3 regions of the Parabacteroides sp. CH2-D42-20 genome follow, and region 1 is predicted to be linked to each of the others. Evidence: riboswitches for the same ligand, from Rfam matches in the RefSeq annotation. Region 1 holds a riboswitch; each other region holds the start of a gene.
What was found. Region 1 has a riboswitch for cobalamin ahead of D7V92_RS00400 (TonB-dependent siderophore receptor). Riboswitches for the same ligand answer to the same signal wherever they lie in the genome.
Positions count from the first base shown of each region.

Region 1 (4,727 bases):
ATTGCAGCCGCTCCTCATAACTTAGGTTGTATGCGATCTGGGTTCCGCATTCCCGGATGGTATTCTTGAATCCCATGTTGTTCTCTTGATCCATGCGTTTGGCTTGGTCGAAAAGCTTTAGCAATATCTCCTCACCTTGGCTTACGGCGATCTCGCCGAAGTTTCTCCGGAGGAACTGACGGACGTATTCCATCTCGCTATGCATGATCTTCCCGTCGGCACGGATGATATAGGATGCCATAACCAACATGGAGAAAAGGAAACTGTTACGTTCCCCGGCGTATGGGTCTCTTCGTGTATGTTCATCATCGTAATTGGTTCCCCCACCGAAAGACTGCCCCGTCATATTTGCCCCTTCCTCGAAGAAGGAGCCTAATATAATGCCGGCTAGAGCGCCTAGCGGTCCGAACGCCATAAATCCCAAGACGCCACCTATCCATTTCCCGATACCCATATTCCTGTTTATCTTATTTGTTGATTACCGATATGCAATATTCGTAAAAAAACGGGAGATATGCAAATGTAAAAGGCGGGTGTGTGAAGCATACCCGCCTTGCGGTTATTTGGAGAGTTGGATCTTGAATGTTTTCTCACTTATCCGGATGAGATACGTTCCGAAGGGCAATCCCTCGTAGCCCTGTAAGCCTATTTGCTTTTGGTAGCGTACAATCTTTCCATTGAGCGTGATCACCATCACTGGCTGTAGCTATTATTGTTCAATTTTGATCCCGAAAATTCGCTCTATTTCAAAAATATACTTTTTGGTTGTTGTAAACAATACGGCTTCCATTCCAATCGCCTTTGCACCCAACACATTCACCATTCTGTCATCCGCAAACAAACATTCCGACGGTTTAAGGCCATATTTGTCACAAAGGCGAAGATAAATTTCCTTTTCAGGCTTGATGAAGTGTTCCTCACATGATATTACCATACCGTCAAGTAACCGGAATATGTCGAATTTCTCCATGACCCGGTAGATTGTGTCGCTCCAGTTCGTCAACCCATATAGTTTGAATCCGGATTGCTTTAACTTTTTTAGAAGTACACGCATACCTTCAATCTCTCCTGTTATCTCTTCAAGATAATTATCTTTGAAAAATGTGAAGGCATCACTATATTCAGGATACCTTTTTATCGCTCCGTCAATCATTTTATCAAACGGGATTATTCCACGGTCGCACATGTTTATAAATTCCGGATCTGATAGAATCTTGTGAAAACCGATTAGCGACACTTCATCATCCCCGAAATATCGTTCAAGCATGGGTTGCAAATCGTGATTTACGAGGACCTTGCCAAAATCAAAAATGAGGTTTTTAATCATTATCTTCGATATTTTTAATTACACGGAAAGGATTGCCGCCTCCTATCCATACATTTTTAATATTCAGTTTTCATGCTTTCAATTCATGTCATTGCAGAGCCATATTCTTGTTTGAGCCAATTTTTACAGATTGAAGGTACAAAGTTATTAAAAACCGAGAAGAAGACGAACGGATGGAGATCCGTTTTTCTCAATCTCACTTTTTATATTAACTTTGTTCCAGAAGACTTCTGAATGCGGAAAAAGATGAATCTACATATTGAATTAGATACGAGCCATCCGGCATACGAATGGCTTGAAAGGCAGGCCGACAAGATCGGTGCGAAAGGACATTTCGGCACTCACGGGCAGCATCACATAGAGCGGGATAAGATGTGTGAGGCCGCCGGCTGTTATGTGATAGAGAACATCCGCATCGCTCCCGGAGAAATCGATGAGATACAAACGATACGTGTTAATTTTGACTTGGCCTACCCTTCGACCGGTAAGCCTTGTTCGGTTATTTCTTGGAGTTGATGGATGACAAGTTCCGATACAGGCTATCCGGGAATCAGAAGGTTGAGATAGCTCAAAACTTGATTGATATCATGGAAAAAGACTCGGGGATAACCGAGCGGACCATTACGTTTATCGATAACTGGATTCGTACCGGTCCCGCCGAAAAGGGAAAAGCCTTTTTCGATGTGTGGGACATCGTCTTGAGAAACTATCTGCCGACAACCAGACCTGTTCTATTCCGCACGTGCGCAGAAATCGGTAAGGACGGCAAAATAGTAAGTTTTACCGCACGATTGGAATGCGCAAGAAGATTCGCCAAAGATAATAGTGAATTCCTAATTATATGTGATACAAAAGAAACGCTTATGTGTGAGGAGGAAGTTTATCGGCCGGGGGAGTACGAGCATACGTTCTATCCGCTTGTAGAAGTCTTGAAGAAAGCGGGGTCTTGCGGTGGATGCGGCTTCTCGCAAAGATTGCTGGATGATTATATTGGCGAGGATGAGTATATCATGAGAATCAACTTAACGGATATACATTGTTTCAAGTGGAAATGAGAAAGGGACAATGATGTTCCACATTTTAATCGGATTTTTAAAAAGTTGAAAGAGGTAATGCGACAAGAATACAGAAAACATTTCCTATCTTTGCCACCGATCAAGGTGTAACCGCTATCCGTTCCGGTAGTGGCTAGTAAAAGGGAATCCGGTGCGAGTCCGGAGCTGTACCCGTAGCTGTAAGTCCTTGGAGCCCCGGCAAATCTTGTTGCCACTGCCTATCGGATAGGTGGGAAGGTAGCCGACAGAGGGTGGACGAGCCAGAAAACCTGCCATGATCTTGTTATGCGACGTTTCGGGTGAAGACGTTGGTAAACCTAAGAATTATTATGCGAGATTTATATCTTATAAGATGTCTGTGCGTTTTTAGCGTATGGTTATTTTCTTTGGGTGTCGCTTACGGTCAACAGATCGATACGACGGCCTATCACGAGCTTTCCGGGGTGGAAGTAGTGGAGAAGGTACGTCCGTCGGTCACCCGTGAAGGTACGCCTTTGCAAATTATGGACCGGGCGGGAATTGATCGCTTGGGAGTACAAGATCTATCCGAGGCTGTGAAACGCTTCTCGGGAGTTACGGTACAGGATTATGGGGGGATCGGAGGATTGAAAACGGTCTCGGTACGTAGCTTGGGAGCGAAGCATACCGCCGTCAGTTACGATGGGGTGACGATTACGGATGCGCAAAGCGGGCAAGTCGATATCAGCCGTTTCTCGTTGGATAACGTGGAGATGGTTTCCTTATCGATCGGGCAGTCGGATGATATTTTCCAAACGGCAAGGGTGTATGCCTCGGCAGGCGCCTTGAATATACAAACCGGAAAGCCCACGTTTAAAGACAAATCGTTTCGTACTTATCTTAAGGTTAAGGGAGGTTCCTTCGGGCTTTTTAATCCCGTGCTGCATTATGATCAAAAATTAGGAAAGCGTTGGAGCGCATCCTTACATGGTGATTTCGTGCGTGCGGATGGACAATATCCCTATACATTAATTAATGGGGAATTGGAGACGAGAGAGAAGCGAAGAAATAGCGATATCCATTCTTTCCATTTGGAAGGTAATCTATTCGGCGATTTTGGAAGGGGAGGCGAACTTTCCTTTAAGGCGTACTATTTTGATTCGGAGCGGGGGCTTCCCGGTTCTGTTAATTTATATAACAAGAACACTTCTGAACGATTATGGGATAATAACTTTTTCGTGCAATCGGGGTATAAGAATGTTCTTAATGAGAAATTTACGCTACGGGCCATGGCTAAGTATAATTATGCTTTTACTCGTTATTTAGATATAAATGATAAATATGCTGCGGGCGAACAAGTCGATTTGAATACACAGAATGAGTATTATGGCTCTGTAGGTTTGCTGTATACTCCTATAAAGTATGTATCGGCGACGTTGACTACGGATTTAACTCGCTCTATGCTGGACAATAATTTTGTGAACGGCCCTAATCCAAAGCGAATGGCCTCTCAATCAGTACTAGCGGTGCAATATAAGAACAGTCGATTCACGGCTACCGGTAGTTTATTGGGAACATATATCACTGATAAAGTGGAGCAAGGGGAAAAACCGGATGATAAGAGGCGTTTATCCCCGGCTGTAAGTTTGTCTTGGCGGCCATTCTCGGAAAGTACTTTGCGGATACGTGCCTCTTACAAAGATATATTCCGGGTTCCTACATTTACGGACTTGTATTACCTCCGTATGGGAAATACAAATTTGAAACCGGAAGAAACTTCCCAATATAATGTAGGGGTAACATGGAGTTCTTCCTGTGGGGATTGGCTGCGGCATTTCAGTATTTCGGCGGATGGATATTATAATACGGTGAAAGATAAGATCGTGGCTTTACCTACCATGTATGTTTGGAAGATGATGAATATGGGCGAAGTGGATATTAAAGGGGTAGATGTAAATTTATCTACACAATTCCGATTGCCCTTACGAATGAGCTTGCTTTTGGCTTCCACTTATTCTTTTCAATATGCGGTTGATGTGACAGATCCGGAAGCTAAGAATTATAAGGATCAGATTCCTTATACACCTCGTCATTCTGGCACGGTTTCCGTAACCTTGGAAAATCCATGGGTAAATGTCTCTTATATACTGACTGCGGTTGGTGATCGTTATGCATTGCCGCAAAATATAGATCGGAACAGGATTGATTCTTATATAGAACAGAGTATTTCTATAAATCGAGATTTTCGTTTTCGATATTTCGGTTTGCGTTTGCAAGGTGAATTGTTAAATCTTGCGAACGTGAATTATGATGTTATTCAGTATTATCCCATGCCGGGCCGTTCTTGGCGTTTAAGTATTTGTTTATCCTATTAGTAAACTATAAAA
Region 1 is NZ_RAYG01000001.1:110,072-114,798, reverse strand. Features, by position in the region: gene D7V92_RS00420 (DnaJ domain-containing protein) at 1-454, opposite strand, end outside; gene D7V92_RS00415 (HAD family phosphatase) at 710-1,327, opposite strand; gene D7V92_RS00410 (hypothetical protein) at 1,574-1,843, shown strand; gene D7V92_RS00405 (hypothetical protein) at 1,843-2,382, shown strand; cobalamin riboswitch at 2,469-2,674, shown strand; gene D7V92_RS00400 (TonB-dependent siderophore receptor) at 2,712-4,715, shown strand.

Region 2 (4,727 bases), on a different contig from region 1:
CTTATCCGATATCTGGAGAGCCAGTTCCAAATCGTGAGTGGACATAAATATCGTCTTATTCGTTTTCCGGGTTAGATGATGGAGTAATTGCATAATCTCTACCTTGCTAGGAAAATCAAGGAATGCGGTAGGTTCATCCAAGTAAATAACCGGAGTCTCCTGAGCGAGCGCCTTAGCGATCATCACTTTCTGGCGTTCTCCATCCGATAAGGTATGGACCATGCGGGATGCTAGTTCCTCAATGCGGACAAGGGCGATGGATTCTTCCACGATCCGCTTATCATCCTTGCTCAACTTGCCCCAGAAGCCGGTATACGGGCTACGTCCCATCCCGACCAATTCCCGTACCAACATATTCCGGATCTCACATTTATCGGTCAGCACGACACCGATCGTGGTGCTCAATTCCTTATCGGAATAAGCATCTATATCTTTTCCTAGGACCAATATTTCCCCATCTAATTTAGGTTGGAAAGCCGATAACGTGCGCAATAAAGTAGACTTCCCCACCCCGTTAGCACCCAGCAAACAGGTTAATTCACCACTATAGATCGTAGAGTGTATACCTTTAGCTACCAGCTTTGTACTACTCTTAGAATGGTAACCGATCGAAAGTCCGTTAATATGAATCGTATCTTGTTTCATCTTACTCGTTCAATTCATTCTTTCGTTTTCTAAATAATACCGAGGCCACTACAGGAGCACCTACTAAAGCGGTTACCGAGTTGACAGGTAACGCTCCCTCGAACCCCGGCATACGGGCGATCAAATTACAGATCAACGCCAACGCCGCACCGGCGAATAAGACCGCAGGCATTAAAATCCGATGGTCGGAAGTTTGAAATATGGCCCGGCATAAATGCGGAACGGCTAGCCCCAAGAAGATAATAGGTCCGCAATAAGCCGTGACAATCGCCGTAAGGACCCCGGCCGAGGTGATAACCAACAAACGGGCCCGCTTGATATTAAGTCCCAAATTGCGTGCGTAGCTATCCCCAAGAAGCATCAAGTTCATGGTCTTGATAAGCAGGAACGAGAGAGGGATCAAGACTGTCATAAGAATCACGAACAACGTCATCTGATTACCGGAAACACGGGCGAAACTACCCAATCCCCAAATCACGTATGCACGGATATCCTCCTCGACGCTAAAGAATTTAAGTACACCGATCACGGCGTTTGCCACGTAACCGATCATCACACCGATAATCAACAACGTGACATTTCCTTTTACCTTTTGGGAAACATACACGATCAGCGCCATCACGGATAAGGAACCGATCACGGCCGCTATCGATAAGGCGATCTCCCCCATAAAACCAAGTTTACTCAAGGCAACGCCCCCTAAACTACCGCTTAACAACACCACGAAAGCGACACCCATGCTCGCTCCCGAACTGATACCTAAGACCGAAGGTCCGGCCAATGGATTACGGAAAACGGTTTGCATCTGTAAGCCGCTGATGGATAAGCCTGCTCCCGCTACCAACGCTGTCAATGCCTGTGGTAGTCGGGATTTCCAGATAATATTCTGCCATGTAATAGGCTCATTTCCTGAATTCCAGATAATATGCCAAACCGATTGAAGAGGAATAGAGACTGACCCCAACACCAAATTCAAAAAGATTAGAACAAAAATAGCCGTGACAATCGCCAGCATCCATAGGGTATTTGAATGTTTCATCAGCGTTCCTTATTTAAGTCGAGAATAATAGACCGGCTCATGATCCGGTAATAAATCCGGATGAAAGATATGAAGCAAATCCGCTAGGACGATCTCCGGTTCTGTCGGCATACTCTCATAAAACGGCGTGTTCTTCATATTACAATAGATAATCCCTTTCTCCCGGAACGCACGGAAATCCGCATAACGAGGATCTTGCTCTTTCAATGCCTCATAGCTAAACGTTCCCGGGAAACTATTCACGATACGCCAGAAATCAGCATCGTCCGCTTGGTTATAGACCGTCTCGAAGTCTAATGTAACACCACCGGATCGCTCATCGTCTTTCAAGAAATAATCAGCGCCGGCATCCTTGAAAAGCTGTGCCAAGAAACTCTTTCCTCCTACGGCATACCAGTTTCCACCCCGTAACTCGCCACTAAAAACGATCGGACATTTTTTAACCTTGCCATCCGCCGTAAGTTCCTTTAATTCATTATACCTCTTCTCAATGGCGGCAAAACGCTCATTGCCCTCTTTCTCTACCCCTAACAACAAGCCTATGAACTTGATCCATTCAGCTTGTCCCAATGGCGTAGTCTCCTTATAACCCAAATGGGGAATCAAGGGGATACCCACGTCTTTCAGCGTCTCATAGCCTCCCCGCTTGAATGGCGATACAAGGATCAAATCAGGATTCATACTCATGATAACCTCGTTATCGAAATTTCCCTCTATACCGATCTTTGCGGTTTTACCTTCTTTCAGGCGTTCGTTCATCTCTTTATTGAACAAATGCCGTGTACTGGTAATCCCAACGACCTTATCCAAGGCACCCAATTTAATAAAATTCGATAATTGCAGGGAAGTCATACAGATAACACTTCGGATAGGAAGCTCTATCATCGTATAATCAACGGGAATCCCCGTGGGTTTCGAACCTCTTTTTACGAACGCATAATGAAACGTGGTGCTTTCCTCGTTTTGAGGATCTTGAATATCAGCCAAGACATATTGATCCGCATAGGTAAGCTTGAATCCTTGGGCGTATAAAGGCTTAACCTGCTCTTGCGAGAATGCGGATTGCTCTACGGAAGCCGTCTTCCCTATTTCTCCTTTTTCACGGATACCTGAAGTACATGATAAAGTCAATACCGATAAAAGCAAGCATCCACCCGCTATAAACTTATTCATAATCCTTGTTTAATTGACAGTTGATCATTGACAGTTACTCTCGTCCTGCTCCACGGGACAGCAACATTTATTTATGAACCGGCAGGTCTTCTGACTTACTTCCATTCTGGACGCCTTCCCGATTACGAAACCAGTGGCCAAGGTATTGTCCGAATGTTTAGAAGTTCACAGCAGCGTGGTCTGTCCGGGATTCTCACCCGGTTCCCTTTTAATCCGCCTCCCGGAAAAAGAGATAAGCGGAGCCTATTACAGCGACAAAAGTAGTAAGAATATTTGTATACATCCGCAATTTTAAGGACTTTTGCGTTTCAAATAAAAACAGATACACATGAATCATCCTATTCACTTCGTCTCATTAGGTCCCGGTGATCCGGAATTAATTACGCTGAAAGGGCTTAAAACATTACAAAAGGCTGATATTATCTATTGTCCTGCTACACAAGGCAAGCATGGAATCATATCTCGGGCGACGGATATATTGAAAGCTATTGAGGTAGACGAATCCTTGATCCATCCGTTTATTTTGCCAATGAGTAAGGAACGGACAGATGCGTTAAACGCTTATAACGAATTGTTTCTGGATGCCCAAGCTGAATATTTGAAAGGAAAACAAATCGTGATCGTCGCCGAGGGAGACGCTGGTTTTTATTCATCTATACAATATGTATACGATAAATTCGAGGAAGCAGGAATCCCGGTCGATCGAATCGCAGGAATTCCGGCATTTATAGCGGCAGGTGCCTTGGCCGGGATACATATCGTAAAACAAGAGGAGCAAATTAACGTAATCCCCGGGACTGCGTCGTTCGATGAACTTTCGGCAAAAATAGAAAATGGAATGATCATCGTCATCATGAAATTACCGGGTTGCCAAGAGGCTATTCATACTTGTATCCGGCAGTATGCGGATAAGGCGGTTTTTCATTATTTCGAGAATGTTGGAACAGGAAAAGAATATTATACTACTGATATCACCACTATACATTCCAAGGATTTCCCCTATTTCTCCCTACTGATTATCCAACCTCGCTAAAAGAAGAAGGCTGCCCGGAGAGTAACCAAACCCGGACAGCCCATCTTATTACGCTACATGCAATATATGCTTAAGCTGATCGATATGGAAACGAAGTGTATCCATATAAGGTTTCACTGAATTATGATACATGATCGCTTTTGCGTGCATATCTTCCAACTCGCTTACTTTACGGTTCGCCTCACGCATTTTACAAGCGTTGTAGCGAATACCCGATACATGTCCTTGATATCCTCGATCGCTTGGTTTCCCCGGTTGAAGATAGACTCTGCTTCTTCCGGAGCGTATACCGTATAGGCTTGGGCAACGTCATCCAGTAATGCCTGTTGATAAGAGCCGGCTATCGGGAGCAATTGATGGATCGCATGATGACATAAAGAATGAACCTCGTTTTGAAGCTTCTTCAATTCTACTTCCCACTTTGATTCACATACTTCATCCAATTGTTTGACTTCCGCTACGACACGGCCGCTAAACAATTCCACTACCATCTTTTCCCATGCTTCTGCTACCCACGATTTAGTAGCAAATGTAACCTGACTAAATCTTACTGTTGACATAACCTTAAATTTACATATTATATTGCTAATGTTATTAATCTCTTATCTATTTCAATTTATCACACTCAAACCATTTTAGCTTTCTTTTTATCGTTGTGACACCATAAAATTAATCAAATTATCATAGATGGATAATTTTAAAGACTATTTTATAATTCTTTAAGAGTGCGACAAGCAAAACGTATGATTTTTGCAAAGTTCACTTTACAAAAAGTTCAATTTCAAGCCTAACAGCTATCACAAAAAGCAAGATCATCGCCATCTTCGCACAAAAATA
Region 2 is NZ_RAYG01000005.1:128,186-132,912, forward strand. Features, by position in the region: gene D7V92_RS04725 (ABC transporter ATP-binding protein) at 1-645, opposite strand, end outside; gene D7V92_RS04730 (iron ABC transporter permease) at 647-1,684, opposite strand; gene D7V92_RS04735 (ABC transporter substrate-binding protein) at 1,694-2,857, opposite strand; cobalamin riboswitch at 2,920-3,119, opposite strand; gene D7V92_RS04740 (precorrin-2 C(20)-methyltransferase) at 3,186-3,890, shown strand; gene D7V92_RS22415 (hypothetical protein) at 3,939-4,079, opposite strand; gene D7V92_RS04745 (hypothetical protein) at 4,055-4,450, opposite strand.
Region 2: it holds a riboswitch for cobalamin, as region 1 does, so the genes downstream of both, D7V92_RS04735 (ABC transporter substrate-binding protein) here and D7V92_RS00400 (TonB-dependent siderophore receptor) in region 1, are expected to answer to the same signal.

Region 3 (4,727 bases), on a different contig from region 1:
TTCATGATCTTCTTGCGCTTTAGCTCCTTCACGTCCACCGTAATAATCTCCGGCATCAAGCAATCACCGTAGCGGGTAGATAACTCAACCAGACCGTATTTCCCCGCCGTAGCGTTGAAATAAGAATCGATGGAGGGAGTGGCGGAACCCAATAAGGTCTTACCGCCGTGCATACCCGCCAAGACGATGGCAGCGTTACGGGCATGGTAACGGGGTGCCGGGTCCTGCTGCTTATACGTATTCTCATGCTCCTCGTCCACGATAATTAAGCCCAAGTCCTTAAACGGAAGGAAGAGGGAAGAACGAACCCCCAATACCAGCATAGGCTCGTCGTTATGCAATAGCTTATTCCAAACTTCCACCCGCTCGTTATCCGAGAACTTAGAGTGGTAGACCAATAGCTTATCCCCGAATAATTTCGCCAGCCGTTCCGTGATCTGGGTCGTGATAGCGATCTCCGGCAACATATATAAAACCTGCCGCCCCAGCCGCAAGACCTCATGGATCAAACGGACGTATATCTCGGTCTTACCACTGGAAGTCACGCCATGAAGCAAGCAGACCTCCTTCGTCTTGAAAGCCTCATGGATCTCTCCATAGGCTTTCTCTTGCGCCGGACTGAGCGGATTCGGCTCTTGCAAGCGGCAGACGGATACTTGCAAACGACCCACCTCTTTCTCGTAACTCTCCAAGATACCCCGTTTCAGCAGACCCTCCAATACCGCAGAGGTATAACCACTGCGTTCCAATAGCTCTTTCTTGGAAAGCTCCTTCGATAAAGCGGGATTCAAGGTATGGCTTAAATCCAAGAAGCTGACCAGCAAAAGCTCTTGCTTCTTCGCTCGTTTCAAATCCTCGAACACCGCCTGTAATTTCGTCTCATCCCGGTAAGCCTCGGCCAAACGGATAAACGCCTGTGTCTTGGGAACGAATCCTCGCTTTAGCTCCTCGCTCACCTCGACCGCCCCTTTCACCATCAAGGAAGAGACGATCGGGACAACATTTCGGAGACCGGTCTTCTTCTCCAACTCCGAGATCGTCAATTTCAAAACCCCGCTAAAGGCATCCAGTACCGCTTGCTCGTTCGGGCGCAAGGGGGCGGTGGCCTCGAAATCCTCATTATAAGTAACCGCCGTCTCGCTTTCCAACTTTAAGCCGGAAGGCAAGGCCGCCTTATACACATCGCCCAGCTTACATATATAATAAGAAGATATCCATTTCCAGAAACGGAGTTGCGGACGGCGGAGCACCGGCGTGGCATCCAGCAAAGCGTAGATCTCCTTCGTCTCAAAATCGGATACCGGTTCCCGGTCGTGTACCTCCATGACGATAGCCGTATAATATCGTTTCTTCCCGAAATGCACGATCACCCGGCAACCGGGAGTCACGGCTCTCTCCAGATCTTCGGGTATCCGATAGGTATAGCTATTCTCCAAAGGAAGGGGAAGTATGACGTCCGCGTATTTCATTCAAACAGGTGTTTCATTACGAGCCCAAAAATAACAAAAAAGGCCGGACTTCTAAAGCCCAGCCTCTCTCATTTTATTTTCACCTATTTAGAACAAGATCGCTGCCGTGATAGACCATCCACGGTTCTTTCCGGCACCGTCGGAGAGGTTCACCTTCTCAATGCTATAGTTATCAGTCAGTCCCAGACCATAATTGAAACCCACCTGCAAGTGGCTGATCAACTCCACGCCGGCACCGAAGTTAAGACCTGCGCTGAAATTCTTCGCCTTCACCTGATCCGCTACGGAACCCGGGATATCCCAAAACTTATCACCGCCTACACGGAAACCGATATACGGACCGGCTGCCAGATACGCCTTGACGATCGGTAAGCCGAATTTCCATTTCAAGTTGACCGGAACATCGATATAATCCGTCTTCATCGAAGTCTTCACCCCGCCAGCCGAGGTCGTTTCCAAACCCTTTTGCGAATACAACACCGCCGCATCGATCCCGACACCCACCAACGGTAAGGTCGTCTCGATCATCGGACCCACTTGGAAGCCGGTTACGTTATCCGCTTTCAACACGTCCGAGTTGAAATGAACAGACGATATATTCACACCTCCCTTGATACCGAATTTAAGCTGAGCGTTCGCCGGAAGCGCCATCAACGCTAGCAAGGCAACCATAAGAAATCCCACAATTTTCTTCATATTCATACTTCTTTTGTTAATTACTCGTTGCAAATAAACGCACTTTTCTAATAATAAACAAATATTCTCTATAGAGTGTTCACGGAATACCCCAGTCCTTTAAACGCAAAGAAAGCATGCATCTTACACACGGAGCTCATCCCGTCGGTCAGATTCATGCTTCTTTCCCTAATTATTATGGCAAAATAATTATCCGAAACCATGAGACGACTTGATAAGAAAACCTTGGATAAAGAATAGTAAAAACCGGATACGATTCTTGCGTTCTCTTCCGGCCTTTCCTCGAAGCCGTCGAAAATATACACGCCTTGCAGGTCTTCTGACTTACTTCCGGTCTTAAGCGCCTTCCCATTCACTTGAATGAACAGTGGCAACAGTATTGCTCAACCCGTTTATGAAGCTTACAGCAGCGGGACTGTCCGGGATTCTCACCCGATTCCCTTTTAATCCCTATCCGGCGATTGCCGAAAGGGAACAAAGCATGTAGCAAAGATACATAAAGTTTTGATGTAGCCTAACACTTTCCACAAAAAATATCCTTATATTCCCGGTTCCTGATATAGCATAAAGCCGCCCCGATAGCCGTGCGATACTCGGCATACTCCGGTATCTTGAAATGGACATCGCACATCTCCTCCAGACGGGGGAAAATATCCGGGCATTGTGGCAAGCGAGTCAGGTTACCGATCAATACGATATTCTTGATATCGCCATTTAACGAGGCGAAAACAGCTCCTTGCCCGATGGTCTGCAAGACCATATGAACGATACCGAGAGCGATATCCTCAACCTTAGCGTTCGCGTCCGCTTTTCCGAAAATAGAGGCTGTCACGTCCAGCGGCAGGCCGGGTAGCGGATGCGGCGTAATATCCCGGATATGCAAGTCGATATCATTCAAGGAACCGTGCTCGGCCAAAGACGCTATTTGGTGAAAGTCATGCGTTTTCAATAATAGCTTAGACAAGCCGAGGATTGTTCCGCCACCGATACCCAATCCCCCGATATGCTCGATCGTGGAGCCTTGTACCTTGACAAAGGAGGTACCCGTTCCCATGCTGACCACCAATAGACTGTCCAGTCCCGTATTATATTGCGCCCCTAGCCCATTCGCAAGGAACTCATCCGTCTTCGCGGTTGGTAAGCCATATAAAGGTTGATCGATATAAGCGCTACCTACACCTGTCAAGATCACTTTCTCTATATTCGAGAGCGAGATGTTATTATCATAAATATATTTACCGAAGGCCCCGAATAAAGAGGTTACCGGATCGGTAGCTTTCACGAACATCGGGTTCTTGATCTTCTTATCCTCCACGCCGACGATCTTGGTCGTGCTACCTCCCACATCTATACCTATAACGATTCCCATGATTCTTTCCCTTTTTAATTGAATAATCGCTACAAAAGTACATAAACCCGCATACAATACTAAAAAAGGCCGGACAAAATCAATTGTCCAGCCTCTCTTTATTTAAAAACCGTAAGGCCTAAACTCTATTTATTCGCCTAACAAGATCTCAAGGATCTGGCAAGCTGCCTTCGATACGGAAGTACCCGGGCCAAAGATAGCGGCAACGCCAGCCTTATACAAGAAATCATAGTCTTGAGCCGGGATTACACCTCCAGCAATAACGATGATGTCCTCACGACCTAGTTTCTTCAACTCCTCGATAACCTGCGGAACCAACGTCTTATGACCAGCGGCCAAAGAAGAAACGCCCATTACGTGAACGTCGTTCTCCACAGCTTGACGGGCAGCCTCGGCCGGAGTCTGGAACAACGGTCCCATATCTACGTCGAAACCACAGTCCGCATAACCAGTAGCGACAACCTTAGCGCCACGGTCGTGTCCGTCCTGACCCATCTTAGCGATCATGATACGAGGCTGACGGCCTTCTTTCTTAGCGAATTGCTCGCAAAGCTCGCAAGCTTTCTGGAAGTCTGCGTCTTTCTTAGTTTCTGATGAATACACGCCTGAAATAGTTCTAATGATTGCTTTATAACGACCTACAACCACCTCGCAAGCATCGGAGATCTCTCCCAATGACGCACGCAAGCCGGCAGCCTTAACAGCCAACTCTAATAAGTTGCCCTTCTTCGTCTTCACGCACTCCGTGATATCAGCCAAAGCTTTTTGAACAGCGGCTTCGTCACGGTTAGCACGCAACTCCTTCAAAGCGGCGATCTGCTCGTTACGTACGGCTGTATTATCGATCTCAAGGATATCGATCGGATCTTCCTTCGGCAAACGATATTTGTTAACACCAACGATGGTCTGAACACCAGAGTCGATACGAGCCTGTGTACGAGCGGCAGCTTCCTCGATACGCATCTTAGGAAGACCAGTCTCGATGGCTTTCGCCATACCACCCATGCTCTCGATCTCTTGGATCAATGCCCAACCTTTATGTACCAACTCATTCGTCAAAGACTCTACATAGTAAGAACCAGCCCACGGGTCGATCTCCTTACAGATCTTAGTCTCTTCCTGAATGTAAATCTGTGTATTACGAGCGATACGAGCGGAGAAATCGGTCGGCAAAGCGATCGCCTCATCCAATG
Region 3 is NZ_RAYG01000002.1:89,885-94,611, forward strand. Features, by position in the region: gene priA (primosomal protein N') at 1-1,469, opposite strand, end outside; gene D7V92_RS01995 (porin family protein) at 1,557-2,165, opposite strand; cobalamin riboswitch at 2,457-2,660, opposite strand; gene coaW (type II pantothenate kinase) at 2,680-3,534, opposite strand; gene scpA (methylmalonyl-CoA mutase) at 3,664-4,727, opposite strand, start outside.
Region 3: it holds a riboswitch for cobalamin, as region 1 does, so the genes downstream of both, D7V92_RS01995 (porin family protein) here and D7V92_RS00400 (TonB-dependent siderophore receptor) in region 1, are expected to answer to the same signal.